Regions from separate parts of the Tritonibacter sp. AK171 genome, predicted to be linked through region 1. Evidence: riboswitches for the same ligand, from Rfam matches in the RefSeq annotation. Region 1 holds a riboswitch; each other region holds the start of a gene.

What was found. A riboswitch is a leader RNA that binds a small molecule or an ion and turns the genes downstream of it on or off. The one in region 1 is predicted to bind cobalamin.
Positions count from the first base shown of each region.
Region 2: it holds a riboswitch for cobalamin, as region 1 does, so the genes downstream of both, QNI81_RS12660 (ABC transporter substrate-binding protein) here and nrdH (glutaredoxin-like protein NrdH) in region 1, are expected to answer to the same signal.
Region 3: it holds a riboswitch for cobalamin, as region 1 does, so the genes downstream of both, QNI81_RS02860 (DUF1636 family protein) here and nrdH (glutaredoxin-like protein NrdH) in region 1, are expected to answer to the same signal.
Region 4: it holds a riboswitch for cobalamin, as region 1 does, so the genes downstream of both, QNI81_RS06515 (TonB-dependent receptor plug domain-containing protein) here and nrdH (glutaredoxin-like protein NrdH) in region 1, are expected to answer to the same signal.

Region 1 covers NZ_CP126134.1:2,249,545-2,256,862, reverse strand. Annotated here, with positions in the region: gene nrdF (class 1b ribonucleoside-diphosphate reductase subunit beta) at 1-258, opposite strand, end outside; gene nrdE (class 1b ribonucleoside-diphosphate reductase subunit alpha) at 358-2,490, opposite strand; gene nrdI (class Ib ribonucleoside-diphosphate reductase assembly flavoprotein NrdI) at 2,472-2,894, opposite strand; gene nrdH (glutaredoxin-like protein NrdH) at 2,904-3,125, opposite strand; cobalamin riboswitch at 3,227-3,419, opposite strand; gene QNI81_RS10530 (GFA family protein) at 3,657-4,028, opposite strand; gene arsB (ACR3 family arsenite efflux transporter) at 4,056-5,090, opposite strand; gene arsJ (organoarsenical effux MFS transporter ArsJ) at 5,087-6,361, opposite strand; gene QNI81_RS10515 (ArsJ-associated glyceraldehyde-3-phosphate dehydrogenase) at 6,358-7,318, opposite strand, start outside.
Region 2 covers NZ_CP126134.1:2,689,579-2,696,896, forward strand. Annotated here, with positions in the region: gene QNI81_RS12645 (Lrp/AsnC family transcriptional regulator) at 1-239, opposite strand, end outside; gene doeB (N(2)-acetyl-L-2,4-diaminobutanoate deacetylase DoeB) at 241-1,233, opposite strand; gene QNI81_RS12655 (GlxA family transcriptional regulator) at 1,377-2,396, opposite strand; cobalamin riboswitch at 2,597-2,788, shown strand; gene QNI81_RS12660 (ABC transporter substrate-binding protein) at 2,960-3,967, shown strand; gene QNI81_RS12665 (FecCD family ABC transporter permease) at 3,967-5,007, shown strand; gene QNI81_RS12670 (ABC transporter ATP-binding protein) at 5,004-5,765, shown strand; gene QNI81_RS12675 (pseudoazurin) at 5,777-6,199, shown strand; gene QNI81_RS12680 (CHAP domain-containing protein) at 6,370-6,912, shown strand; gene QNI81_RS12685 (PRC-barrel domain-containing protein) at 7,022-7,318, opposite strand, start outside.
Region 3 covers NZ_CP126134.1:603,097-610,414, reverse strand. Annotated here, with positions in the region: gene glpD (glycerol-3-phosphate dehydrogenase) at 1-1,473, shown strand, start outside; gene cobO (cob(I)yrinic acid a,c-diamide adenosyltransferase) at 1,586-2,260, opposite strand; cobalamin riboswitch at 2,285-2,521, shown strand; gene QNI81_RS02860 (DUF1636 family protein) at 2,621-3,100, shown strand; gene cobW (cobalamin biosynthesis protein CobW) at 3,120-4,154, shown strand; gene cobN (cobaltochelatase subunit CobN) at 4,297-7,318, shown strand, end outside.
Region 4 covers NZ_CP126134.1:1,368,733-1,376,050, reverse strand. Annotated here, with positions in the region: gene QNI81_RS06530 (ABC transporter ATP-binding protein) at 1-506, opposite strand, end outside; gene QNI81_RS06525 (FecCD family ABC transporter permease) at 503-1,486, opposite strand; gene QNI81_RS06520 (ABC transporter substrate-binding protein) at 1,483-2,331, opposite strand; gene QNI81_RS06515 (TonB-dependent receptor plug domain-containing protein) at 2,335-4,236, opposite strand; cobalamin riboswitch at 4,395-4,608, opposite strand; tRNA gene QNI81_RS06510 (tRNA-Leu) at 4,791-4,875, opposite strand; tRNA gene QNI81_RS06505 (tRNA-Gly) at 5,068-5,141, shown strand; gene QNI81_RS06500 (acyl-CoA thioesterase) at 5,228-5,701, shown strand; gene pgl (6-phosphogluconolactonase) at 5,732-6,403, opposite strand; gene QNI81_RS06490 (usg protein) at 6,505-6,774, opposite strand; gene gyrA (DNA gyrase subunit A) at 6,966-7,318, shown strand, end outside.

The sequences.
Region 1 (7,318 bases):
ATCCTGCATCAGCGTCGGCGCACCCACGGCATTCTGGATCGTATCCAGCAGTGTCAGGCCGGTGAACACCCGAATGGTCAGGGTCTGTTCGTCCGGGGTCAGCTGTGACCAGGACTGAATGTCATTGGACAGCGGCACCTTCTCCGGCAGCCAGAAGTTTACCGTCAGACGGTTCCAGATCTCCAGATCTTTGTCGTCCTGAAGCCGGTTCCAGTTGATTGCCTTGGGGACAGCTCGGGCTTGGGTCATGTCTTTCATACACTCAATCTCAGCAGCTTGGGGCCGCGCCCCTTCATCTTTTCCAAAATACCTCGGGGGAGGCCACGGATGTGGCCGGGGGCCGCGCCCCCTCCCGATTTATAGCGAACAGGACACGCAGCCCTCGACCTCGGTGCCTTCCAGCGCCTGTTGGCGCAGGCGGATGTAGTAGATCGTCTTGATCCCTTTCTTCCACGCGTAGATTTGCGCGCGGTTGATGTCTCGGGTCGAGGCCTCCGCCGGGAAGAACAGGGTCAGCGACAGCCCCTGATCCACATGCTGCGTTGCCGCCGCATAAGTGTCGATGATCGCCTCGGGACCGATGTCATAGGCATCGCGGTAATACTCGAGGTTGTCGTTGGTCATATAGGGCGCGGGATAGTAGACGCGACCGATTTTGCCTTCCTTGCGGATCTCGATCTTGGCGGTGATCGGGTGGATCGAGGAGGTGGCATAGTTGATATAGCTGATCGAACCAGTGGGCGGCACCGCCTGCAGATTGCGGTTATAAAGCCCTTGCTTCATCACCTTGTCGCGCAGCGCTTCCCAGTCCTTGCGGGTCGGGATCTCGATGCCTGCGGCTTCAAACAGCTCTTTCACCCGGTCGGTTTCCGGCAGCCAGTCCTGATCGACATATTTCTCAAAGAAGCTGCCATCGGCATAGGCGGAGTCTTCAAAGCCTTTGAACTTTGCCTTCTTCTCTTTTGCCAATGCGTTAGAGGCGCTGAGCGCATGATAAAGCACGGTGCAGAAGTAGATATTGGTGAAATCCACACCTTCTGCACTGCCGTAATGGATGCGCTCGCGGGCGAGGTATCCATGCAGGTTCATCTGACCGAGACCAATAGCGTGGCCTTCCTCGTTGCCCTTGCGGATGGAAGGCACAGAATCGATGCTCGACATTTCCGACACAGCATTGAGCGCGCGGATTGCGGTGCCCACGGTGCCAGCCAGATCGCCACCATCCATCGCACGTGCGATGTTCATGGAGCCGAGGTTGCAGGAAATATCCGTGCCCATCTGCGCATATGACAGATCGTCGTTGAACTCGGAGGCCTCGTTCACCTGCAGGATTTCGGAGCAGAGGTTTGACATGGCAATGCGGCCCGCGATGGGGTTTGCCGCATTCACCGTGTCCTCAAACATGATGTAGGGATAGCCGGATTCAAATTGAATTTCGGCAATGGTCTGGAAGAACGCGCGCGCGTTGATCTTCTTTTTGCGGATCTGCGGGTTGTCCACCATCTCGTGATATTTCTCGGTGACCGAGATTTCCGAGAAGGCCTGACCGTAGACCTTTTCCACGTCATGCGGCGAGAACAGGTACATGTCCTCGTTTTTCTTGGCGAGTTGGAAGGTGATATCCGGGATCACCACGCCCAGCGACAGCGTCTTGATGCGGATTTTCTCATCTGCGTTTTCGCGCTTGGTATCCAAGAAACGCAGAATATCCGGGTGATGCGCGTTCAGATAAACCGCGCCGGCGCCCTGACGCGCGCCCAGCTGGTTGGCATAAGAAAAACTGTCCTCAAGAAGCTTCATCACCGGGATGACGCCCGAAGACTGGTTCTCGATGCCCTTGATCGGGGCGCCATGCTCACGAATGTTGGTCAGCATCAAGGCCACGCCACCACCGCGTTTCGACAGCTGCAGGGCGGAGTTGATGCCGCGCCCGATCGACTCCATGTTGTCCTCAAGACGCAAGAGGAAGCAGGACACAAACTCGCCGCGCGCCTTTTTGCCCGCGTTGAGGAACGTGGGTGTTGCGGGCTGGAAGCGGCCGTCGATGATCTCCGACATCAGCTTCATCGCGAGTTTTTCATCCCCGCGTGCCAGCGTCAGCGCATTCATCACCACGCGGTCCTCGTAACGCTCCAGATAGCGCTGCCCATCGCGGGTTTTCAGCGTGTAGGACGTGTAATATTTGAACGCGCCAAGGAAAGAGGGGAAGCGGAATTTCTTGCCATAGGCCGCATCCCAGATCTTGCGCTGGAAGTTGCGGGAATACTGATCCAGCACTTCAGGCTCGTAATAGCCCTTCTCAACGAGGTAGCCGAGTTTTTCGTCCAGCGAGTGAAAGAACACGGTGTTCTGATTCACATGCTGCAGGAAATACTGCCGGGCCGCCATGCGGTCGGCGTCGAACTGGATGTTGCCCTCGTCATCATAGAGGTTCAACATCGCGTTCAGCGCGTGATAGTCGAGATCGGCGGTTACGCTTGCGTCAAGCATGTCTGCTGCTCCTGTGCCGCCCAGAACCGGGCGAGGCCCGCGCGGATGCGGGCGATGTCTGTTTCGGTTCCCGCCAACTCAAAGCGGTAGAGGACGGGGACATCGCATTTTTTGGCGATCACATCCCCCGCGAGGGCGAAAGTGCTGCCAAAGTTGCGGTTGCCCCCGGCAATCACGCCCTGCAGAAGGGCACGATTGCGCGTGTTGTTCAGAAACTTGATGACCGGTTTTGGCACCGCACCACGCCCTTCGCCATCAGCAAAGGTGGGCGTCACCAATACATAGGGCGCATCTACTTCCGGAGAAGGCTCTGTCTGCGGCAGCCGCAGAGCCTTAAGCCCCAGTCGCTCCATCAAACGGGCCGTATTGCCCGAACGGGAGGAGTAATAGACAAGCCCGGTCACCGTTGTCTCTTATGCCAACTGGCCGATCAGATCGGGACGAAAGCCTGCCCAGTGATCTTCGCCTGCGACAACCACGGGTGCCTGACGGTAGCCAAGGCCCTGCACCATTTCCATGGCTGCGGCATCCTCCGTCAGATCAACGAGATCAAAAGAGATCCCCTTCGCCTCAAGGGCGCGGGTGGTGGCGGTGCACTGCACACAGGCAGGTTTTGAATAGACAGTGATGCTCATCTGCAAGATCCCCTCAGGTGTTGTCCTACCGGGCGGAGAAGTCACGTAATCCGGCACTGTTACCAGTACCAAATGACGCGTCCGGGCCCACCGCCGCGGTCGTCGTTTGTCGTGCTCTGGCAGGTCTCCTGGCTTTGCGGCTCAAACGCCCCATCCCGCCTTCCCAATGCGCGATCGCATCAGTGGCACGGGCGGGACTTACCGCTTACAGTTGCGGGGGCAGCACCGGATTTACACCAGTTTCCCTCTTCGCTTGCGAGTCGCCTCGAAAGAACCAAAGCAACACGATATTGATGCAGAAGCACGAAATGGTCAATATATGGTGTAGGGCTAGAGGGTCTTTTGTTGTCCACAGGCCACCCAAATGTCGCGCCCCTGCATTGTGTCTGCATTGTAAGGACATCCGTCCTGATCCTGCGCCTTACCCCCATGCTTATCCACAGATTCGATCCGGTGAGGTTCGGTGCGGGCGCATCCGGTCCCTGAAACGAGGGGAATCGCCCGGCTCATTTCCTGCGACAAAAGGTAGGGCTAGGATCTGTCGCGGCAATATTGAGCCGCACCCGCGAGCGGCGTCAGCCAGCTTTCCCGGCGATCTATCCAAAGCTCATAGGTCGGGGTGAATTGGTCGGGTTTGTCCAACGCGCCAAGGTGAACTTCCACCTCACCCTCGCTGCATGAAAAAACGGAAGAGCCGCATCTGGGGCAGAAATGACGCCCTTGGTACTGCTGTGTGTCGCCCGTCACAGTCACCGCGTTTTCCTGGTATATCGCGGCGGCCCAAAAGACTGCGCCGTGGTGTTTGCGACAGTCGAGGCAGTGACAGAGGCCGACGCTTTCCGGTTCGCCCGATGCCTCAAGGCGAATGTCGCCGCACAGGCAGCTTGCGGTTACATCTGGCATGTCAGACCTCCCTTACTCGGTGCGAGATCAGCTTGCCTGACCTTCGGCGTCGGTCAAGGAGAACTTGGCGCGGGTGCGGTTGGCAAAGGCCACCAGAGTGAGCATCACCGGCACCTCGACCAGCACCCCCACGACGGTGGCCAATGCTGCGCCGGAATTGAGGCCAAAGAGGCTGATTGCCACCGCGACCGCCAGTTCAAAGAAGTTCGACGTTCCGATCAGCGCGCAGGGGGCGGCGATCCGATGTGGCACCCGCATCGCATAGGCGGCGCCATAGGCGATGAAGAAAATGCCATAGCTCTGGATCAGGATCGGCACGGCGATCATGGCGATCACGGCGGGGCGGTTGAGAATGACCTGACCTTGCAGGCCAAACAGGATCACCACGGTTGCGATCAGGCCGATGACCGACAGCGGCTTGATCCGTGCCAAGAAGGCGGCGATACGCGCCTCATCCCCCAGGTGGCTCCGGGTCCAGAGACCGGCCACAAGCGGCAGCAGCACAAACAACACCGCCGAGAGGATCAGCGTGCTCCAGGGCACCTCGATATCGGTAACCCCGAGCAGAAAGGCCACGATGGGGGCAAAGGCCACTACCATGATCAGATCGTTCACCGAGACTTGCAGCAGCGTATAGCTCTCGTCGCCCTTGGTCAGTTGCGACCAGACAAACACCATGGCGGTGCAGGGCGCGGCCCCGAGCAGGATCAGCCCGGCGATATATTGCTGGGCGTCAGCGGGGTTCAAGAAGGGGGCAAAGACCACCTCGAAAAACAGAACGCCAAGGGCGGCCATGCTAAAGGGCTTGATGAGCCAGTTGACCACCAGCGTGATCGCAAGCCCCTTGGGCTGGCGTGCCACATCCCGCAGGCTCTTGGGGTTCACGCCGATCATCATCGGGTAGACCATGGCCCAGATCAGCACCGCCACCACCAGATTGACACTGGCGACCTCGGCGGCGGCGATGGTGTCCACGAGGGCAGGGGAGAGATTGCCAAGCGCAATGCCCGCAACCATGGCCAGCGCCACCCAGATGCTCAGGTATTTTTCAAAGATGCTCATGCCGGGGTGCTTTCTGGTGTTGGGGCGGTCAGGCGACCGGCGATCAGCGCGCTGAGGGCGATCATCACCGTGGCCGTGCCGAGGCAGGCTGCAACGCCGCCCAGTTGATAGGTGAGGCCCGACAGAACAGTGCCCAATAGCCGCCCGCCTGCATTGGCCATGTAATAAAACCCCACATCCATCGTGACCCGTTCGTCCTTGGAAAAGGCGAGGATCAGATAGGAGTGGAGCGAGGAATTCACTGCAAAAAGCGCCCCAAACAGCAGGAGGCCAGCCACCAGCGTCACGGTGAGCCAGAGCGCAGGTCCGCCCGACATCAGCACGGCCGCCGTGAGGACGGCGGGCACCACCGCGAGCATTGCAGCCCAGCGGCGGGCGGCGGCGATCAGGTCAGCCTCACTGCGCGATGGCGCGCGCAGGATGCGGGGCGCGGCGGCCTGCACGGCGCCATAGCAGATGATCCAGATCGCCATGAAGGTGCCGATCATGAAGAATGCCGCGCGGTTGCCCTCTTCGGTGCCGTCCGACAGGACCGCGTAGAAATAGACCGGAATGCCGACCACGAACCAGACATCGCGCGCGCCAAACAGGAACACCCGCGCTGCCGACAGCCAGTTGATATTGGCGGATTTGGAGAACACCTCGGAGAACTTTGCGCCCTTGCGCCCGGTGGGCAGGCCTGCGGGCATCGCAATCAGCACCGCGATCAGGATCAGGCCGAGGATGATCGCCATGCCCAGCGTTGCCCATGTGAACCCCGCCAAGGCGAGCAAGGCTGCGCCCAGCAGGAAACCCAGTCCCTTGACCGCGTTCTTGGAGCCGGTCAGCACCGCCACCCAGCGAAACAGCCCGTCGCCCTCGCGCGGGGCGAGCAGTTTGACGGCAGATTTCGACGCCATCTTGGCCAGATCCTTGGCCACGCCCGACAGCCCTTGAACCGCCATCACGAATGCCACCGAGGTGGCGATCTGCCAGGTGGGATCAAGCTGCGTCAGCGCCACCAGCGCCACCACTTGCAGGCCGAGCCCGGCATAAAGCGTCGTCGTCAGGCCAAACCGCGCCGCGATCCAGCCTGCCGACAGGTTGGTGACCATGCCCGCGATCTCGTACAGGACAAAGAGATAGGCCAGCTGCACCGGGCTGAACCCCAGCGTATGAAAGTGCAACAGCACCAGCATCCGGAGCGCGCCATCGGTCAGCATGAAGGCCCAATAGGCCGCCGTCACCGCCACATAGGCAGCAAGGCCGTTTTGCGCGGGCGTAGAGGTCACAGGCTCTCACCCACCATCAGCGCCACATCCACCAGACGATGCGCATAGCCCATCTCGTTGTCGTACCAGGCGTAGATCTTCACCTGGGTGCCATTCACAACCATGGTCGAGGGCGCATCCACAATGGAGGAGCGCGTGTCATTGGTGTAATCCGCCGACACCAGCGGGCGTTCCTCATAGCCGAGGATGCCGGAGAGCGCGCCGGTCGCCGCCTCCTGGAACATGGCGTTCACCTCCTCGGCGGTGGTTTCGCGGGCCACCTCAAACACGCAATCGGTGATCGAGGCATTCAGCAGCGGCACCCGCACCGCATGGCCGTTCAGCTTGCCCTTGAGCTCGGGGTAGATCAGCGTGATCGCGGTGGCGCTGCCGGTGGTGGTCGGGATCAGGGAGTTGAGCGCAGAACGCGCCCGCCGCAGATCCTTGGCCGGTCGATCAACAATGGTCTGGGTGTTGGTCACATCATGGATCGTGGTGATCGAGCCATGTTTGATGCCGATCCTCTCGTGCAGCACCTTCACCACCGGCGCGAGGCAATTGGTGGTACAGCTTGCGGCGGTCACGATGCGGTGGCGGGCGGGATCATAGATGTCGTCATTAACGCCCATGACGATATTGGCGGCATCGCCATCCTTGACCGGGGCGGAGACCACGACCTTTTTGACGCCCGCCTCAAAATACGGGGCAAGCTTGGCCTCGGTTTTGAAAACCCCGGTGCAGTCGATCACGACATCGACGCCGTCGAGCGGCAGATCCGCGATGCGGGTCTGGTTCAGGACGGGCAGGCGGGTGCCGTCGATGGTGATGCTGTCGTCATCGCTTGTGATTTCCGCATCCCAGCGGCCATGCACCGTGTCGAATTCCAGAAGATGGGCGTGCATCGCCGCATCGCCCACCGCATCGTTGATCCAGGCGATCTGGGCGCCGCGTTCCAGCAGCGGTTTCAGGGCCAGTTTG
Region 2 (7,318 bases), 440 kb from region 1:
CTTGCCGCCGTGTGATCCGCAAGTTCGGCCGCCACAAAGACGGTGACGTGCGGTGCGATTTTCTTGAGGTTGATGCGGGCGTTATACCCCTCGATCAGCCCGGCCTTTTCCAGCTTCTTCAGGCGTTCCCAGCAAGGCGTGGGCGACAGGCCCACCTGATCGGCCAGTGCTGCCTTGGTGATGCGGCCATCGCGGGACAGAATGCGGAGGATATCGAGGTCGCGCTGATCCAGATGCATGTCAGCCCTCGACCACACCGATCACGGCGGCGCAGTCACCGGATTTTATCATGCCGGGGAAATGGCGGCTGATCAGCACGCCACTGCGGCGGGCGCGGTATTCCACGGGGGCCTGCCCGGTGCGGTCGGGCGACCAGACGCGGGCGACCACATCGCCCTTTTGCACATGATCGCCAAGGTCGAGCATGATCTCGAAAAGACCGTCGTGCTCGCTGAACAGGAAACAATCCCCATCTGGCATATCGAGCGTCACCGAAGGATCAATCCGCATCTCGCCCTGAAAAATTCCAAAGTGGATCAACACATTGCGCAGGCCTTTCTTGGCGATGGCATTGCTGCGCGCGGTGGACATGCCGCCGCCGCCCAGTTCCGTGGTAACCAGCACCGTGCCCATATCCTCGACGGCGGTGTCGTACATGCCCTCGCTGTCGATCTCTAAAAGTTGCACAGAGTAAGGCGCGTTAAAGGCCTGCATCGCGGCGTAGCAGGCCTCCTGAAGGCCCTTGTCCTCAAGGATATGCGCCGCAGCGAAGGGCACAAAATCCAGCGTTTTGCCGCCAGAATGAAAATCCACCGCCACATCCGCCATCGGCAGGAGCGTGCGTTGGAAATAATCGGCAATCTTTTCAGTGACCGTGCCATCGGGACGGCCCGGAAACGCGCGGTTCAGGTTGCCCCGATCGATGGGCGAGGTGCGCGCGCTGGCGCGAAAGGCAGGATAGTTGAAATAGGGCACGATAATCAGCCGCCCGGTGACATCCTCGGCGCGGGTGGTGGCGGCAAGCTCTTGCAGCGCCACGGGGCCCTCGTATTCGTCGCCGTGGTTGGCTCCGGTCAAAAGCGCGGTTTTGCCCGTGCCGTTCTGGATCACCGTGATCGGGATCATCACGGACCCCCACGCGCTGTCATCCCGGCTGTAAGGCAGCTTTAGAAACCCGTGGTGCACACCGTCCTGATCCAGTGGAATCGTCGGAGAGATCGGATTGTCTTTCATCGCCTTGTCCTTTTGCCTGTCGGGAATGGAGCACCCTTCGCCTCAATTGCGGGGCCTCTCTCTATGTCACCAATACGAAGGCTGAGCGGGAATTCAAAGCCTTGTGTGCGCTCGCGCCATTCGCGCAGGTTGTTGCGCTCTCCCTAGTCGGAGCGCAGCCCTGCCCCCGCACGGTCGCGCGCGCGCACCTGATAGGGGGTCATGTTATACTCACGCCGATAGGCACGAGAGAGCGATGTTGACGAGGCAAAGCCGCTGGCAAAGGCAATCTCTGCAATGGGAAGGTTCGTGTCCGTGATGAGCTTGTTGGCAAGTTTCAACCGCAACTGCATGTAGTGCTTGGCCGGGGTGGTGTTGAGATGCGTCAGGAACAATCGTTCCAGATGGCGCACAGAAATCCCGGCGCGCTCGGCGATCTCAGCCGTGGGGAGCGGATGTTCGATGAACTCTTCCATGATGGCCATGGCACGTACCAAACGGGCCTCAAGGAGGTTGGTATTGCGGGCAGCCCCTTGGGGCTGTTCACCAGAATAGCCCCGTGCGGTGTCGATCATCAGCACGCTCGCCAGTTCGGCGCAATGTTGCGGTGCGAGGATCTGCGACAGGTAGCGCACCACCAATTCGGCACTGTAACCGCCCCCGGCAGAGGTCAGGAGACCTGCGTTATCCTCCACCAAGCGATCTGTGAGCGTTGGGTATTCTCCGGCCTCCCGCAGCGCGCGCAGGTCTTGCCAATGGGTTGTGGCCGGACCCGACAAGGGCGCGGACCGACGGATATAGGCGGTTGCCGCATCTGACAGCAAAAAGGCCGGGCGGCGCAGCTTTTGCATTGCACGCGCACGCGCCAGCCAGCTGCCTCCGCTGCAGTTGCGCCCGCCGATGACAAAGAGCACATCTTGCAGATATTGCAGCCCAATTGCCGGTTCCGCCCGGATCATCATTCCCGCAGTGCCCGTCACAACACCCGGACTGTCAGAGGTGATCCGCCATGAGAACCATGTGCCTGCTTCCAGCGCATTTGCGGCCTCAAACACCGCAAGGATCGAGGACAGCTCGATATGCGAAAACCCCGGCTGCACAAAAATCTCAACCGTCAATCGCGGGTTTTCACCGCTGGCGTCGGGCGGTGCGCTGGGAGTTGAGGGCGTGGGATTTACGTTCATGTTGGATCAAGACCCTACCCGGCTCGGGAGCACCTCCACAAGTCATCTCGAGCCGCTTTCTCGCAGCAATGCGTCACCGCAGGATCAAGCTGGTTCAGACGCTCGCTCTGCTGGGCCGGCGACACGGCGGGATCTTTTGGCATGCGTTTGCCCCTGCCCGAGGGACGGTCGGAAAGGCTATTGCCGAACGCTAAGATCCCCCTTAACAATCGCGCGTCGGTTTCCATTTGGAAATAATAGGGAATCCGCCACCATTCTTTGGTGAACCGGAACTGCCCCCGCAACTGTAGGCGCGGAGCGTCGGCGAACTGCCACTGCAGCCTTGGCTGTGGGAAGGCCCGCCGACACGATGAAACGCCAGTCAGGAGACCTGCCGACATCTGTTTTGCAACTTGGCTCGGACGGGGTGTCTGAGGAGGTGTCGAATGCACGTTGTCAGCAGCAAAGTTGACGCGGATCATAGCCAGATCAGGGATACGGGCCATTGCCGTCCGGTCGGTGGTCCAGTTCTGAAGCGGCATATCCTCTCTTTCTCCGGGTCCATCACATACCGGAGTTGATCCATGTATCCGAAATTCCTTCTGGCGAGCGCTCTTTGCGCCACCGGTCTTGGCTTTGCCGCGCAGGCTGACACCACCTATCCGCTCACGCTCGAAAATTGCGGATCGGAAGTCACCTTTGACAAAGCCCCCGAAACAACGGTGACCGTTGGTCAGGCCGCAACAGAGGTTCTGTACGCGCTGGGTCTGGGTGAAAAGGTCACCGGCACCTCGGTCTGGTTCACCAAGGTGCTCCCCGAATTTGAAGAACTGAACGCCGGGGTTGAGCGTCTTGCGGACAATGATCCCAGTTTTGAGAGCGTTGTGGCAAAGCGCCCCGGGCTGGTGAGCGTACAATATGAGTGGCATGTCGGCCCGCAGGGTATCGTTGCCACGCGCGAGCAATTCTCTGACCTTGGCATCCCGACCTACGTCCTGCCTGCCGACTGTGTGGGCAAAGACAACACCAAGGGGTCCGATGGCACCCGCCTTGAGATGTACGAAATGAGCAGCGTCTATCGCGGCATCGAAGAGATGGCGCAGATATTCAATGTTCCCGAGCGCGGCACAGAACTGGTGGCGAGCCTCAAAGCCCGCGAAACCGCCGCGATCGAGACCGCCAAGGCGCTTGATCTGACCGATAGCTCTGCGGTGTTCTGGTTCTCCTCGGCGGAGATGGACATCGACCCTTACGTCGCTGGGCAAGCTGGCGCACCCGCCTACATGATGGAGGCCCTCGGCCTGCGGAACGTCATCGAAAGCAATGAGGAATGGCCGACCGTCAGCTGGGAAACCATCGCGCGCGCCAATCCGTCGGTGATTGTGGTCGCCCGTATGGAACGCCGCCGTTTTGAAGCCGACGATGTTGAAAAAAAGCTGGAGTTCCTGCGCACCGATCCGGTTGCGAGCCAGATGGATGCGGTGAAAAACGACCGTATCGTGATCCTTGATGCCCATGCGATGGATCCCTCGATCCGCAATATCTCGGCGCTGGAAACGCTGGCCGAAGCACTGCCCGCATTGGATCAGTGATGAGCGACGCGGCACTCACCCGCCCCCTGCATCGACGTGTCACGCTGTGGGGCGTGCCGGGGATTGCCGTCTTGACGCTGGCCATTCTGGCTGGCGTCATTATTGGAGAGACGCCGCTGCCCATCCCCACGGTGGCGGCGGCGCTTGCCAATAACCTGTGGGATGCAGGCTATGTAATCGATCCCATTGATGCCGGTATCATCTGGAGCTACCGGCTGCCCCGGACCTTGGTCGCGGCGGCCTGCGGCGCCGGGTTGGCGCTTTCGGGCGTGGTGCTGCAATCGCTGGTGCGCAATGCGCTGGCCGATCCTTATTTGCTCGGTGTCTCCGCCGGGGCTGGCGCCGGAGCGGTTACCGTGACTGTCTTAGGCGTCGGCGGCGGCCTCTTGGGGATCTCGACAGGTTCTTTTATCGGCGCGGCATTGGCCTTTGGTGTTGTATCATTGTTGGCGCGCGCCGCTGGGGGTGGCCCCGCACAACTGGTTCTGGCCGGGATAGCCGGGTCGCAATTGTTCAATGCGGTCACGTCTTTTCTGATCGCAAAGTCGGCAAATGCCGAACAGGCGCGCGGGATCATGTTCTGGCTGCTCGGGAACCTGTCGGGTGTGCGCTGGCCGGATGTGTCACTCGCGGTGCCTACAGCGGTTTTAGGTTTTTTCGTCTGCCTTTGGTTCGCGCGGGCCATGGATGCGTTTTCCTTTGGTGCGACCTCGGCGGCCGCGTTGGGCATACCGGTGCGCCGGGTGCAAATCGCCCTGATCGGAGCTGTGACACTGATGACCGCCGCCATGGTGAGCCTTGTTGGGTCCATCGGTTTTGTCGGTCTCGTGATCCCGCACGCCATGCGCTACGTTGTGGGACCGCGCCATGTGCGGCTGGTGCCAGCGACCGCCCTTGCAGGTGCGGTGTTCTTGATTGCCGCCGATATCGCATCACGCGTGTTGATCCCCGGACAGGTGGTGCCCATCGGGGTGGTCACCGCATTGGTGGGCGCGCCCGGCTTTGCGCTGATCCTCATTCACAATCGGAGCCGGGTATGAAACTGACCGCCACATCACTGGGTTGGCGCGCAGGCACCAGAGCAATCGTCGAAGATGTCTCTGTGCAGATTGAGCCGGGAGAGACCTTTGGCCTGATCGGCCCGAACGGGTCTGGAAAGTCGACCTTGCTAAAGCTGCTGGCGGGGCTTGCCAAGCGCGGCAAGGGCACGGTGCATCTGGACGACCGCCCCCTCGCGGATCTGTCCCGGCGCGAGATCGCGCAGAGCATCGCCTTTGTGGAGCAGATCGCGGACACCTCGGAGCGACTGACAGTCCGCGATGTTGTGGAATTGGGGCGCACGCCCTGGCTCTCGGCTCTCTCTCCGTTTGATGATCATGATCGCTCCATCGTGATGGACGCACTGCAGGCCGTGGACATGGCGGATATGGTCGATCAGGCTTGGGCGACCCTTTCGGGCGGTGAACGCCAGAGGGTTCAGATCGCGCGCGCCCTTGCCCAGCGCCCGCGATTGCTGATCCTGGATGAGCCGACCAACCACCTCGACATTCACCACCAAATGACGCTCCTGCAATTGGTTAGCCGTCTTCCGATTACCATTGTGATGGCGCTTCATGATCTCAATCAAGCGATGAACTGTGATCGGGTCGGGGTAATGCAATCGGGGCGACTGATCGCCTGTGGCCCGCCCGCAGAGGTGTTGACGCCGGATCGGCTGGCTGAGGTTTTCCGCATCCGCGCAACGCCGCTCTTTGATCCAACCGATGACTCCACCGTTCTTCGTTTTCATTGCCTATAGGACTTAACGATATGAAATTTCACATGGTTTTTGCAGCTGCCATGATGGCTTCGCCTCTGATTGCCGAGACCCACGAGGTGCAGATGTTCAATCGCAACGAACAAGGTGCGATGATCTATCAGCCCGAGTATTTACAGATTGCCCCCGGCGACAGTGTGCGGTTCATCCCCACGCAACCCAGTCATAACGCGGCAACGATTGACGGCATGATCCCCGAGGGTGCAACACCTTTCAAAAGCAAGATCAACGAGGACTTCACCGTGACCCTGACCGAGAGCGGACGCTACGGCATCAAATGTTCGCCGCATTTTGCGATGGGAATGGTGATGGTGATTGATGTGGGCGACGTGGCCGTCGCACAGGAGTTGCCCGAAGATTTGCCAAAACGCGCGATGCAGCGATTCCGCGACATTCTCACTGTGGACGCCCAGTGATATTGGCACCCCTCTCGACACCAAATGCGGGAGGGGGGACGAAATTGTTCCATGTTTTCTGAGTCATTGGCAAGAATCTGCCACCGCACAACAGGCGTATTGGCACACACGGGTTTTTGACAGAATGTTACGGCGCTTCACGAACGTCAGAAACAACGCCAGAGATTCCCTTGCAGACCATTGCCCGCACCCTCCGCCTGAAATCGATTGTTAGTGGAATTCTTCTTATCGCGGCTCTGGGCCTGAGCGCCTGTGGCGAAGCGCCCGTTGGCGATGATAGTCAGATCGACCCAACCCGCCGTGCCTTTGCGATGCGCGAGGCAGAGAGCCTGCGATCCCGTGGAGCGCGCGTCTGGTGTGTGCCTTTTGCGCGCAATCTCTCCGGTGTGGAAATTCGCGGCAATGCGCGGACATGGTGGAAACAGGCGCAGGGCCTGTTTGATGTTGGCAAATCTCCCTCTGTTGGCGCCGTCATGGCATTCAGCGCCACGCCATCTATGCCGCTTGGCCATGTTGCGGTTGTCTCTGAAGTTGTTGATGACCGCATGCTGCGGGTCGATCATGCCAACTGGCACCGCAACAAGGTATCGCTTGGGATGGCCGTGATTGACGTTTCCGACAAGAACGACTGGTCGCGTGTGCGTGTGGAAAGCAACCCCGGCTCATTTGGCAGTGTCTACCCGATCAACGGATTCATCCGCCCCAATTCCTGATCGCTGGGCTATCCCGGCAGAACAGAAAGAAGGCCCGCCAGAAACTGGCGGGCCTTTTTCGTCAACAGATGGCAAGGGTGCCATCGCTACTCACTAACCAAGCGCGGGATTACCCTTCGTAGGCATCCATGCCCTTCAGCTTGTCTTCGGTCATCGGCAGATAGACACGAACTTCGTCACCGCCGGTCTCATGCAGAACTTCGATCTGGTTCAGGTCCAGTTTTACCGGCTTTTCACCAATGCCGAGGAAGCCGCCCACATCGACGATGGCGTGGGTGATTTCACCCTTGTCGTTCATCACGAGGTCAGACACCTCGCCCATCCATTCGTCCTTGGCATCATAAGCGCGGGCACCGGTCAGCATTTCGGCGGTGAGCTTATCACCCTGCACGGTTTCAAAGCCCTC
Region 3 (7,318 bases), 1.5 Mb from region 1:
ACATTGGCCGAAATGAACGACCTCGCCTCCGCCACTTCCTCGGCCTCTACCAAATTGTTCCACGGCGGCCTGCGCTATCTGGAGTATTTCGAATTCCGTCTGGTGCGCGAGGCCCTGATCGAACGCGAGGTGCTGCTGCGCGCCATGCCGCATATCTCATGGCCGATGCGCTTCGTGCTGCCCTTCCACAAGGACATGCGGTTCGACAACACCACGCCGACCTCCAAACTGCTGACCACCGTCATGCCATGGATGAAAGGCCGCCGCCCTGCATGGCTGATCCGGCTGGGTCTTTTTATGTACGACACGCTCGGCAAACGCGGCATCCTGCCCGGCACCGCAACCGTGGATCTGACCACGGATGAGGCAGGCAAGCCTTTGAACTCCAAATTTAAAAAAGCGTTTGAATATTCCGACTGCTGGGTCGAAGACGCGCGCCTCGTGGTGCTCAACGCCCGCGATGCCGAGGCCCGCGGTGCAGAGATCATGACCCGCACCGAGGTTGTAAATGCCACCCGCCACGCGGATCACTGGGAGATCCACCTGAAGGATCTCGCAACCGGTGAAGAAACCACCCGCCGCGCCAAAATGCTGGTCAACGCGGGCGGTCCCTGGGTGGCCGATGTGCTGCGCCAGAAGCTCGGCCAAAACAGCCGCGAAAACGTGCGCCTCGTGCGCGGCAGCCATATCGTGGTGCCAAAACTCTACGACCACGGGCGCTGCTACTTCTTTCAGGGGCAGGACGGGCGCATCATCTTTGCCATTCCTTACGAGGAGGATTTCACCCTCATCGGCACCACCGACGCTGATCACCCCGATCCCGAGACCAAACCCATCTGCACCGAGGAAGAGCAGGATTATCTGGTCAAATTCGCGTCGAACTATTTTGACACACCCGTGACCCGCGACCAGATTGTCTGGACCTATTCCGGCGTGCGGCCCCTTTATGATGACGGCGCCAGCTCCGCCTCCGCCGCGACACGCGAATATGTCTTGACGCTCGACAAGACACAGGCCCCGCTCCTCAATGTGTTTGGCGGCAAGATCACCACCTACCGCAAACTGGCCGAGGCGGCGCTGGACAAAATCAACGAGGTCTTCCCCAGCCTGCCTTCGGAATGGACCGCAGGTGTACCCCTGCCCGGCGGCGATTTCCCGGTCGAAGATGTCACACGCTTGCGCGAAAAACTCGCCGCCGACTATCCCTTCCTGTCGGCCTACGCCACCCGCCGCCTGATCCGCGCCTATGGCACCGAGGCCTGGGCCATTCTGGGCGACGCCAAGGCGCAGAGCGATCTGGGCGAGAGCTTCGGCGCGACCATCACGGCCCGCGAACTTGACTGGGCGATTGCCCGCGAATGGGTGCGGACGGGCGAGGATTTCCTGTGGCGGCGCACAAAACTCGGCCTGCGTCTGGACCCTGATGCGCGCACCGCGGTCGACGCTTATATCAAATCCCGCGTCACCGACTAACAAAACAGAACGACAAAAGAGAGGGGCACAGCGCCCCTGCCTCTTCTAACTCAAAATATCCCGGAGCGCGAGGCAGCGCCTCGCATCCCCGCTCACGACACACGCTGAGGTTTCAGAACTCCACGCCTTTCTGAGCCTTGATGCCAGCCCGGAACGGGTGCTTCACCTGCGCCATCTCGGTCACAAGATCGGCGATCTCGATCAGCTCTTCCTTCGCGTTGCGCCCGGTCAGCACCACATGGGTCATCGGCGGTTTGTGCTCGACGAGGAACTCCAGAACCTCCTGCAAATCCAGATACTCATAGCGCAGCGCGATGTTGATCTCATCGAGCAGCACCATGGTGTTCTTCTCATCGAGGATCATCTCCTTGGCCTTTTCCCAGCCCGCGCGGGCCGCTGCAATATCGCGGGCCTTGTCCTGAGTTTCCCACGTAAACCCCTCGCCCATCGCGTAGAACTGGCACAGATCCGAGAAATTCTCCTCGATCAACGTCCGCTCGCCAGTCTGCCACGCGCCCTTGATGAACTGCACCACCGCCGAGGGCATGCCATGGGCGATGCAGCGCATGATCATGCCGAATCCCGAGGACGACTTGCCCTTGCCGGGGCCAGTGTGAACGATGATCAAACCCTTTTCGCCATCTTTGGTTTTCATCATCCGATCACGGGCGGCCTTTTTCTTGGCCATCTTTGAGGCATGGCGTGCCGCTTCTTCGTCCGAGATGTCGGTTTCGCTACTTGCGCTGGTCTGATCGCTCACGGGGTCGCTCCTGCTGTTTGGCCCCATGTCTTGACAAAGAGTGCCCCCATGGCGCAAGGGATTTTCGTTGGTTCCCGAAGGTGACACCCTTCGGGCGAAGAGGGAATGTGACAAGGCACGCCGCAGCGCGCCCCAAGCACAGCCGCCCCCGCGACCGTGACCGGAGAGGTCTCCCGACGCCACTGGCGCACCCCTAGGGGCGGCACCGGGAAGGCGGGACGACCGTCAGCACCCAACCCGGGTCTGGCATCCGCAAGCCGGGAGACCTGCCAGCGCGTGTGAAACCGGCGGACGGGGTGTGCCGCGACCGGTTGAGGGCCTGCCACACATGGCACGCGCCCCCATCTGGCCTGCCCCGCCTCGCCGCTGAGGAGGAGAAAAGGCCGCATGGGAGAGACCCCTAGCCAGAGCCCGGAGCCGGTCGTCCTGACCGTCTGCACCACCTGTCGCCAGACCGGCAGCGATCCCGAAGCCATGCGCCCCGGCCGCATCCTTGCAGACCGTCTTGCGGGCAGCGCGCTGCCCGAGGGCGTCACCGTGCGCGGGGTCGAGTGCCTCTCGGCCTGCTCGCGGTCCTGCACGCTACATCTCTCCGGTGGCCCTGCGCGCTGGAGCTATATCTACGGCGATCTCGACCCGGATGCCCATCTTGAGGATATCCTCACCGGTGCTGCGGCTTATGCGGCGACCGAGGATGGTTTTGTGCCATGGCGCGAGCGCCCGGTGGTGTTTCGCAAACAATCGATCGCCCGCATCCCGCCCGTCTCCATGCCAAGCGTCGCGCTAACCCCGACGCCCGCCCCCGAGCGTCACGACTCTTCCAGTGACACCCCAGACACGCCTGCCACCGAGCTTGCGCAGGATTGACCCGAAAGGCCCATTTCACATGACCACATTGAACAAGATCCCCGTCACCGTCATCACCGGCTTTCTGGGGGCTGGCAAAACCACTCTGATCCGTCACCTGATGCAAAACCCGCAGGGCAAGCGCCTCGCCGTGGTGGTGAATGAGTTTGGCACCGCCGGTGTCGATGGCGACATCCTGAAATCCTGCGCCGACGAGAGCTGCCCGGCGGAGAACATCATGGAACTCGCCAATGGCTGCATCTGCTGCACCGTGGCCGATGATTTCATCCCCACCATCGAGAGCCTGATGGCGCTGCCCGAGCCGCCCGAGCATATCGTCATTGAAACCTCCGGTCTGGCACTGCCGAAACCGTTGCTCAAAGCCTTTGACTGGCCCGCGATCCGCTCGCGCATCACCGTGGACGGGGTGATCGCCCTGGCCGATGCCGAGGCCGTCGCCAAGGGCCAGTTCGCGCCGGATCTGGACGCCGTGCAGGCCCAGCGCGAGGCGGACGACAGCCTTGACCATGAAACACCACTATCCGAGGTCTTTGAGGATCAGATTTCCTGCGCGGACATCGTTCTGTTGTCCAAGGCCGATCTGGCCGGTGAGGCTGGCGTCGAGAAAGCCCGCGCAGTGATCGAATCTGAGGCCCCGCGCAAGCTGCCGATCCTGCCGATGACCGAGGGCGTGATTGACCCCCGCGTGATCCTTGGCCTGGGGGCCGCTGCAGAAGACGACCTTGATGCCCGCCCCAGCCACCACGACGGCCATCACGATCACGAACATGACGATTTTGAGTCCATCGTGGTCGAAATGGGCGAAGTCTCCGACCCCGAAGACCTGCAAAAACGGATCATCGAGATGGCCCGCGCCCGCAACATCCTGCGGGTGAAGGGCTATGTGGCCGTGGAAGGAAAACCGATGCGAATGCTGGTACAAGCGGTGGGCGAGCGCCTGCGCGCGCAATACGACCAACCCTGGGGCGCACAGGAGCGCAAGACCCAGCTGGTGGTGATCGCCGAGCATGATAACATCGACACAGCAGGCATCCACGCCGATCTCGGGACCTGAGTTTCTATGCGGGCGAAGTGGAAACACATCGTTTTCGTCCGGCCGAGAGGCCGGACAGCCCCCGACCGCCCCCCCGGGCGGGGGCTTCTCCCCCACCCGCGGTCCGGGGCTATCCTCGGCGTGTCCAAACGGAGCTAACCTCATGCACGTCGTCTTCCGCGAAAGCCACGGGCTCGGAGAAACAGACACCCCCTATGACGTCGGGCAGACCCCCGGCGATCTGGTGGTGCTGTCCTTTTCCGACAGCGACCTGGGCGCCTTTGCGGCGGGCTGGCACCGCGCGGACGGCAAACTTCCCTCCACTCGGCTTGCCAATTTGGTGGCGCTCAAACACCCGCTCTCCGTCGATGTCTACGCCGAACAGACGCTGGAGGGCGCAAAGGGTGTCTTGGTCCGGCTGATCGGTGGCGAGAGCTACTGGTCCTACGGTCTGGCCACGCTTCAGGATCTGGCCCGGCGCAAAGGCATCGCGCTGGCGATCCTGCCCGCTGACGGTCAAGAAGATCCGCGCCTTGATGAGCTGTCCACCCTGCCGGTTTCCACCCTGCGCCGCCTTCAGGCGCTGTGCGATGCGGGCGGTGCTGTCGCCGCGCAAGCGGCACTGGCGCAGCTGGCGCTGGCCTCTGGCCTCTATGCCAGCCCGGTGATCGGCAAGAAAACCGTGCCGGATTTCGGGTTCTACGACCCCGACCGGGGCGCGCTGGACGCCCTGTCCGAGATCGACAAACCCTTGGTGCTGGTCAGTTTTTATCGCTCTTATCTGACCTCAGCCGACACCGCCCCTGTGGATGCGATGATCCGTAGCCTGCGGGCGCGCGGGTATGCCGCCTATGGCGTTTTCGCACCGAGCCTCAAGGTCCCCGAGGCGGTCGACTGGCTACGCGCGGAACTGCCCGCCCTGAACCCCGCCGCGCTCATCAACGCCACCGCCTTTTCCGCGCAGGGGCGCGATGGCAGCGCCTCCCCGCTGAGCCTCACGGGCTGTCCGGTGTTTCAGGTGGCGCTGTCTACGGCCCGGCGCAAGGATTGGGATCTGGCGGATCGCGGCCTGTCGCCTGCGGATCTGGCCATGCATGTGGTCCTGCCAGAGGTGGACGGTCGGCTGTTTGCCGGGGTTGTCAGCTTCAAATCCCCCACCAAGCGCGACCCCGATCTGGAATATTCCCGTTTCACCCACCGCGCCGATCCAGAACGGGTGGAGGCGGCGCTGGATCGCATCGAGGCACATTTGCGGCTCGCCCGCAAAGCGCCTGTCGACAAACGCCTCGCGCTGGTGCTCTCGACCTATCCGGGGCGCGATTACAACCTCGCTCACGCGGTGGGGCTGGACGCACTGGCTTCAACGTCCGAGATTCTGCGCGCCCTTGCGACCGAGGGCTATGCCGTCACGGCCGAGGCAGACCTTGGCGCGCGCCTCTCGGATGAGACGCTGACATGGCCGCTCTCGGAGTATCTCGCAGCCCTCGCCCACCTGCCCGCCCGCTTGCGCGCGGATCTCACCGCGGCTTGGGGCGCGCCCGAGCAGGACCCCGCGATCAGGGACGGCCTCGTGCATTTTCGCGCGCTGCGTGCGGGCAAGGCGCTGATTGCCCTGCAACCCGAACGCGGTGACGTGCAATCCCGCGATGACGACTATCACGACCTCGACCGCACGCCGCGCCATGGCTATGTCGCCTTCTATCTCTGGCTCCAGAGGCAAACGGATGTGCTGGTGCATGTGGGGGCCCATGGAACGCTGGAGTGGCTGCCGGGCAAAGCGGTGGCACTCTCGGCGCAGTGCTGGCCCGAGGTACTGGCGGGGGATCTGCCGGTGATCTATCCGTTTATCGTCAATGATCCGGGCGAGGCCGCGCAGGCCAAGCGTCGCATCGGTGCTATCACTCTGGGCCACATGCCGCCGCCTCTGGCACAGACCACGCTGCTCGACGGGATGACGCGGCTTGAAAGCCTCCTGGATGAATATTCCACCGCCGACGGGCTCGATCCTGCGCGCCGCGACCGGCTGATCGCCGACATCCGCGCCGAGGCACAGGGCACCGGCGTCGAAGAAGACCTGGGCATCCCCGCCGACGCCTCGGCGGCAGAGGCCATCACCCGCATCGACCGTTTTGTCTGCGACATCAAGGAAAGCCAATACGGCGAGGGTCTGCATATCTTTGGTCAGGGCGAACATGGCGCGGCAGAGTTGCGCGGGGTGCTGGATGCGCTGGCGGGCAAGCTGGTCTCCCCCGGCCCGTCCGGGTCGCCCTACCGGGGGCGCTCGGATGTGATGCCCACGGGGCGCAACCTCTTTACCACCGATCCCCGCGCGGTGCCGTCGCGGGCGGCGCAGGCGCAAGGGGTCAAGCTGGCAGAAGAGTTGCTGCGCCGCCACCTGCAGGACCATGGCGACTGGCCGCGCGGGTTGGTGGTGGATCTCTGGGGCTCTGCCACCATGCGCACGGCGGGCGAGGAATTTGCCATGGCGCTGCATCTTGCGGGTCTCGCCCCACAATGGGACGCAGGATCCGAGCGTGTTTCGGGCTTTGAGATCATCCCGCTGACCCTTCTGGGCCGTCCGCGCATCGACGTGACGCTTCGGGTCTCCGGCCTGTTTCGCGACGTGTTTCCCGGCCTTGCCCAGATGTTCGAGGCCGCCGCCGCCGCGCTGAGTGCCCGCGAAGAGGACCCAGGCGACAACCCCTACCTCAAGACCACGCCGCGTGTCTTTGGCCCCAAGCCCGGGCTATATGGCCTTGGCATGACCCAACATCTCGATGACTACTCCGAAGAGGCCCGCGCGGCAGCGGGCGAGGCTTGGCTTGCGGCCTCATCGCATGCGATTGACGCAAAAGGGGACATCCACGAGGCGCGCGCCGCGCTTGAGGATCGCTTGCACAGCGCAGACAGCTTTGTACATCTGCAAGATCTGGCGGAGACGGATGTTCTGGTCGCCTCAGATTACGCCGCCCATGAGGCCGGTTTTGCCGCCGCGATGAAGCGTCTGGGCGCTGAGGCCCCGGCGCTTTATCACATGGACGCCACCCGTCTGGACCGCCCGCAGGCGCGCAGCTTGCAGGAGGAAATCGCCCGCGTCACCCGCGCCCGTGCCTCTGACCCGCATTGGGCGACCTCAATGATGAACCACGGTTTTCGCGGCGCGGCAGAGATTGCGGCAACGCTGG
Region 4 (7,318 bases), 880 kb from region 1:
TGATGCGCGGGGTCCAGACCTGCTGCAGGTTCATCCGCCATTAACAGAGGCGTATCCTGTGCTAAGGCCCGCGCAATCAGTGCCCGCGCTTGCTCGCCTCCAGAGAGACGCGAAGCCGCACGTTTGCGCATCGCGTCCAAACCCATATGCGTAATGGCACGATCCACCAGCGTCTGATCGTGCGGCGGCAGGCCCCGGCCCGAGGGCAAATGCGGCAAACGGCCAAGGGCGACCAGGCGTTCCACCGGGATGGGCCAGGCGATCTCTCGCGCTTGCGGCATCCAAGCGGCTGCCTTGGCCCGCTTGCCTGAACCCATCAGAGCCAGCGAACTCCGCCCCTCGGCCTGCACCAGACCAAGCGCCGCCCGCATCAGGCTTGATTTACCAGCGCCGTTAGGGCCGATGAGCCCTACAAATTCACCCTTACCAATCTCGAGATTCACGTCTCGTAACACGGGGCGGCCACGCAATGTGAGCGAGAGGTTCTGGACAGAAAGAAGGCTCATGCCAGCTCCTTTCGTGTCTTGTAAATCAAGTGCAAAAACAAGGGCGCGCCGACCAAGGCCGTAACAACGCCCAATTTCAAATCGCGCGCCGGTAGGATGACACGCACTGCGATATCCGCCATCTGTAACATCACCGCGCCACCGAGGGCCGAAGCCCACAGGAGCCGCGAGGGCTGCCCCCCAACCAAGGAGCGCAGAATATGCGGGACCACAAGACCGATGAACCCAATCGCTCCCGCCACCGCTGTCGCCCCGCCGACAATACTGGCTGTCCCAAGGACAAGGATCAGGCGCAGGCGCTTGAGGTTGATGCCGAGGCTGTCCGCTGCGTCCTCGCCCAGCGTCAGAGCGTCTAAACCGCGCCCAAGTGACAGCACCAAAATAGCTCCGACCGTAAGGAACGGCAGCAGCAAAAACACATGTATCATGGAGCGATCTGCAAGCGACCCCATCATCCAGAACACGATCTCATTAGCGGCAAAAGGATTGGGCGAAAGGTTCAAAACCAGCGACGTCAACGCGCCTGCCATGGCCGATATTGCAATACCCGCCAAGATCAGCGTGAGCGATCCGCCTTGTGGTCCGGCCAAGGTCATCACCAGAAATACACCTAAAAGCGCACCGGAGAGTGCCGCTATCGGCAGTCCCAGCGTTGCACTGGCCGCGATGCCGGTGTTGATTGCCAGCACCGCACCAAAGGCCGCAGAGGAGGACACCCCAATCAGCCCCGGCTCCGCCAGAGGGTTGCGCAGATACCCCTGCATCGCCGCGCCGCATAACCCCAAACCGCCGCCAATCAAGGCTGCCAAGAGCGACCGTGGCAGTCGGATTTCCTGCATCACCAGAGAAAGCGGACCGTAGTCGTCAGAAAACAGGGCATGAAGGCTATCGCCAAGGCGCACATCCGCCGGACCTACTGTCAGTGAGACACCAAACAACAGAACAATCAGCGCGCTAAGCGACAGCATGAGCCGCGTCATTGGGACACTTCCTTTGTATTTTGACCTACTTGGAGGTCTTCGCGCGCACTCACGAGCGCCTCGACAGCGCGCAACACATGCGGCGTGCCGCACACCCAGTCGCCATCGCGCATTTGACCCGCACGACTGCGTGCCGCAAAATAATGCACCACCGGATGGGCAAGCACATCCTCAGAACGCGACGCACGCGCATAAGGTCGGGTGCCGACCAGCAAGTCCGGATCAGACAGCGCCAACAGTTCCAGCGGCAACGTGCCTGAAAAATCATACCCGTAGTCTCGGGCAATATTATAAAGCCCCGCCGCCTCAACGATCTGGCCCGCGAGCGACATATGCCCAGAGGTATAGCCATTGGCAGAATAGAGTGCTGCGCGCGGGCGATTATCGTCCGCTGGCAAAAGTCGATTGAGCCGCGTCTCATACTCTGCAATCAAGGCGTCAGCCGTATCTGTGCGTCCCAGAACCTCTCCCATCTGGCGCAGGCGCGCGGAGACATCTTCCAAAGAATTCGCTGGCTCAAACACCACAACGGGTACACCGAGGCGGCGCAGCATATCGGTGGTTGCACGCGTAGAAAAACTGCCCGCAATCACCAGATCTGGTTTCAGGAGGTAAATCTCCTCCGCCAGTCCGTGATTTACAGGATAGGCCATGGCATCGTCTGCCATGGCGGAGGCGCGTTTGTCGCGCGCAATATAGGACACGGAAACCAGCTGGCCGGGGGCAGCCACCATCATAGCCAGCTGATCCGTGCACAGATTCATCGACACCACGCGGGCGGGATCGGCCAGAGTGCCGCTTGCGCCAAAGATGAGGCCCAGCAGAAGACCAAATGCCCGCCCCATGGATCAGAACGATGCCTTGAGGCCGATGTAGGCAGCCCGGCCACGCTTTGCGTAGCCCCAGACATCGGAATAGTCCTCGTCAAAGAGATTGGTGATTCGTCCGGTCAAGGTCACATTCTCCGTCAGCTCATACTGGGCTGCCAGGTCGACAGTGGTGTAGGCGTCCATCTCCACCGTTGCGTAGCTGCCCCAGTATTGGGTGTCGTAGTTCCCGGCCACGTGACGCAGGTCTGCCGTGATCAAACCACGCCCACCGAAGGTTTGCACGATCGCGCTCAAAAGAACCTCGTGTTCGGGGCGACGGACTTCCACCGATCCATTCGGGTTCGTCGCATCGAGATAGGTATAGGCCAGACGCAGATCGATCACATCCGTGGCTTCCAGTTCCGCGCTCACCTCTACGCCCTGACGGTCGCTGTCGCCTGCCTGATTGCGGTAGGAAAAGATGCTGGCGCTGGTCACCGGATCGGTGCCTACAAAATACCTCTCGATCTCGTTTGTGAGCGTTTCGTTGAAATAGGTCACATCGATCACGCCACGGCCCTGCAGCACCGGCACTTCGACACCGATGTCAAAGCTGCGGTTCTCCTCCGGCTTCAGGTTCGGATTGCCCTGATAGACCGAGGTGCCGTAATCTGCGTTGGCATAAAGTTCAAAATAGGATGGGTTGACGATCCCGGTTCCGGCAGAAGCGTGCAACCGCACGCCTGAGGCAAAGGTATAGGACGCACTAGCGGTCCAGGTGGTGGCATCATCAAAGACCTTGTTGTCGTCAAACCGCGCCCCAAGCTGGATGTCCAGCCCGTTGCCGAAGCTGCCGCGATACTCCCGCGCCACGGAATTTGACTCACGGTTATAGGCGGGATTGGAGCTGCTCGTGTCTTCTTCCCATTCCAGCATCGCGTTCAGCAGATGGCTCGCATCGACAACCTGGCCGCCGTCAATCGCATAGCTCAGGAGATATTTCGCGGCCGTGGTCTGGGTCTCGGTCGGGGTTCCACCATTGTAGGACTGGTCGTAATCGGTGCGTTCATAGGAAAGACGATGCTTCATCCGGCCACCGAGCATTTCGTATTCGGCAAAGACTTGTCCCAGCCGCTCGTCGCGCTCGCTGTATGGGGCGGCTTCGTCGACGACATAGGAAGCGGCGTCAGTCGCGCTCCAGGACGTGCTGTCGTTGTCGTATTCCTCATCGGCTTTGCGGAAGGTGAACCCGAGCTTCAGCTCAGGGGTGACGAGATAGTCGCCGGAAAGTTGCAGCGTGCTGCGGCGGATGCCATCCTCTTCGCCGCCATCGCCGGAGATATCGTAGCCGTCATCCTGGTCATGGGCGAGACTGAGGGAAAGGCCACCGCGGTCGGTGCGCGTGGAGGCTCGAGCCGAAGCCCGCCATCCATCTGCGCCGAGTTCCAGACTGCCGCCGTACTCCTGGCCGATATTGCCCTTCTTGGTAATGATGTTGATTACCCCGGAAGAGGCGTTGGAGCCATAAAACACTGACTGTGGCCCGCGCAGCACCTCGATCCGTTCGATATTGGCAGTATCGAGCCCGGTAAGGATGTATTCCCCGTCGCCACCTGTTGCTTCGATGCCGTCGATCAGGATCAGCGTATGGTTGCCCTCGCCACCGCGTATACGGACCTGGGTAAAGCTGTCCCCGGAACCATTTACTGCGAGACCGGGAATGGAGCGAAGTGCGTTTTGCACGGATGTAATGCCGCGTTCCTCGATGTCCCGCGCGGTCAGGACGCTGGCCGAACGGCCGTACCGTTGCAGTTCCATCGGGGTAAATCCTCCGGACACGATAATTGGCTGAAGGTCGATCACAGGATTGTCCTGTGCTTTGGCGTTCCCGGCTGCAACAACCGCGCAGATCGCAAAGAAAGAGGTAGCTGTCGTTCTCATTGTCCCAAAACCCTTATGACCTGCGCATACAGGTCAACGCGCCGCATGTATGCGGCTTCTTTGTCTATCTTGAGTTCGAGGAAACGCAGAGGCTCCCGCAAACGGTGAAAATACCACCGCATCGGAACATCCGAAGTCCTTGGCACGCCCCGCGCCCGGACTGGGTGATTGTTCGGGCAGGTCTCCTGACTCGCGGGTCGAGGCTTTGTCGCGCCTTCCCGCCCCTCTGGGGCAGTGGTCTGTTGCGACATCGCTCTCCGCTTACAGTTGCGGGGGCAGTCACGGATTTGGTGCCTGTTGGCTACACCACACCGTGTTCCCTTTTAACCGGGTGAAGACTTCTCCAGCCGGACCAGAACGTTGGGCAATAAGCAGGATGCACCCAACCCTGTCAAGTTTCCAGAAGGCGCATTAAGGAATTTGTAAGGACGCCGAGCACCAAGTGCGCGCTCCCCCTTCTTGCCGCAGAAAATCGAGCGACAAAAGTCTGCAACCACTTCGGCGCATACTTTCGCAGGTCCCATATAGGCGAGGTTTTTGGTCTTAAGGGAGTTTGGTGCGGGTGAAGGGACTTGAACCCCCACGCCTTGCGGCGCCAGAACCTAAATCTGGTGCGTCTACCAATTCCGCCACACCCGCAGTGAGAGCGTATTTGTCAGCCTCGCCCGAGAATGTAAAGTGCTTTTGCGCGGATCATGCCACTCATCGGGCGTGCAAACCGATCCCCCCTCAGTGATCATAGTATTCCTCTGAATAAAGGCAGAAAAATTGCTCTGGCTTTGCTCAAAACGCTTGCCGTTGTTCTGCAGACAGTGATACTGAGCGCATGTCGCGGGTGTAGCTCAATGGTAGAGCAGCAGCTTCCCAAGCTGACGACGAGGGTTCGATTCCCTTCACCCGCTCCACTCCGCTAAATTTCACATGATCGCTGCGTCGCATTGGTGCCGAAATGGGTTGCGCCTTTGTATGGTTCTCCGTAGTCCCCTATCTTATGGAACCACGCTTTCTCACACCGCTCACCGCCGATGAACAACTTGCCCAAGGGTTGCCCGCAGCCGTGCCCATGGCCATGGCGGATCGTGTTCGTTTCTCTGAAATCGACATTCTTCAGCATGTGAACAACAAGGCCTACCTCGACTGGTTCGAGGCGTTGCGGGTGAACTACTACAACAGCCATTTCCGCCATCATTTCAACGGTGATGAACCGCGTCACGTGGTCCGCAATGCCGATATCCATTATGTGCGTGAGATGGTTCTGGGGGAAACTTACGTGACCACCGCACGGGTGCTGTCCTTCAGACGGACCTCGTATATTCTGGAGCAGCAAATCTGGTCTGGAGATTTGCGCGCCAGCATGGTCGGTGTAATGGTGTTCAGATCTGCAGACGGTAGCGCAGGCTACCCGATCCCGGAAAGCCTGCGACAGCAGTTTGTCACATTGGATGGGGCAACAGAGGCAAGCTGATCGCCTCCGCGCGCCTTGGTGCGGCGTGACTTATTCCGCCCAGTGAACCTGACATTCTGACAAAACAGCCTGAATAGGTGCCTCTTCCGGTGGCAGGCTCTGTGCGCGCTCGAGTGCCTCGCGTTTCTCTGCCCCAAAGATCACCAGATGTTTCGCCATTGCCGCATCCAGAACATGCGCCGAGAGCGTGATACGCGCCTCGGGTTGGCTATCTGGGCGCATCACAGCGACTTCCGGCGCATCAGCAGCTAGGGCGTGCTCAAGCCCGGCGACGCCGGGAAACAGCGAGGCGGTGTGCATATCCGTCCCCATGCCCAAGAGCGCAACCGCAAGACCACCCTGCCCGCGCACTTTTTCCGATAGGCTTTCGATGGCGTCATCCGGCTCCAGCCCGTCTGTATAAAACGGCAGGAATTGCGCCTCAGCCGCGCGATTGGTCAACAACCGGCTGCGGATCAGCTTGGCGTTGGAGCGATCGCTGTCTTCGGGCACCCAGCGCTCGTCCGAGGCCATGACGCAGACATTGCCCCAATCCAATTCAGCCGCGCAAAGGTCATCAAAAATCGGACCCGGCGTGGTGCCACCCGCAACGGCGATTGCCGCGCGCCCATTGCGCAGCAGATGATTTTTCAGATCCCCGGCAATACGATTGGCCACCGAGATCGAGAGCATCTCTCTATCCGGATATTCGTTGAAATTCATGACACTGCTCCTGAATTCTGAGGTGACATCATTGCTGATGTGACATTCTGAACAAAACAGTGTCATAGCTCAACCCGAAGGCCAAGTGCCGCCATGCCGGCTCAGTTGATATAGAATTCGCCCACCACGTTACGCCATTCCCCGCTCGACATCATTTTACGATGCGAAAAGCGGACATGATGCAGCGGACCTTCGATTTCCTGTTTCCAGAAATCTATGAAGGAAAACAGTCGCGGATGATCCGGTGCCAGATCATAATCCTGCCAGACAAACGTGTTGAGGACATGTGTATAGTCAGGCATGTGATAAGTGAATTCAGCCGTGGTCAGGCCGTAACCTTTGAGCATCAGTTCCGTTTCAGATGGTTCCATTTACATCCTCCGAAAAAGGGTTGATGTAACCAGCCTACGGAAGACAGGTAAATTTTCATATAAATCATATTGTTAGCAGATAAGCGCCATTGCTGCTAAGGTTTGCGGGGCTGCTTGCTTGCACGGTATATGCGCGGTCTGATATGGTGACCCCACAACATATAGATCCAAAAGAGAAGCGGGCAGCCAACGTGAGCGATACGCCGGAAACTCCTGAAAACCCTGATGAAAACCTGCCAGCGCGCCCGTCTTATGATGGTCCGACGGTTTCCATCGAATCCGAGATGCGCAATTCGTACCTCGATTATGCGATGTCGGTTATTGTCAGCCGTGCCATTCCCGACCTTCGGGATGGTCTGAAGCCGGTGCACCGCCGGATTCTCTATGCCATGCATGAGACCGGCAACAGCCACGACAAGGCCTACCGCAAGTCGGCCCGTCCCGTCGGCGACGTGATGGGTAAATACCACCCCCACGGTGACAGTGCGATCTACGATGCCTTGGTGCGGATGGCGCAGGATTTCTCCATGTCGCTGCCGCTTCT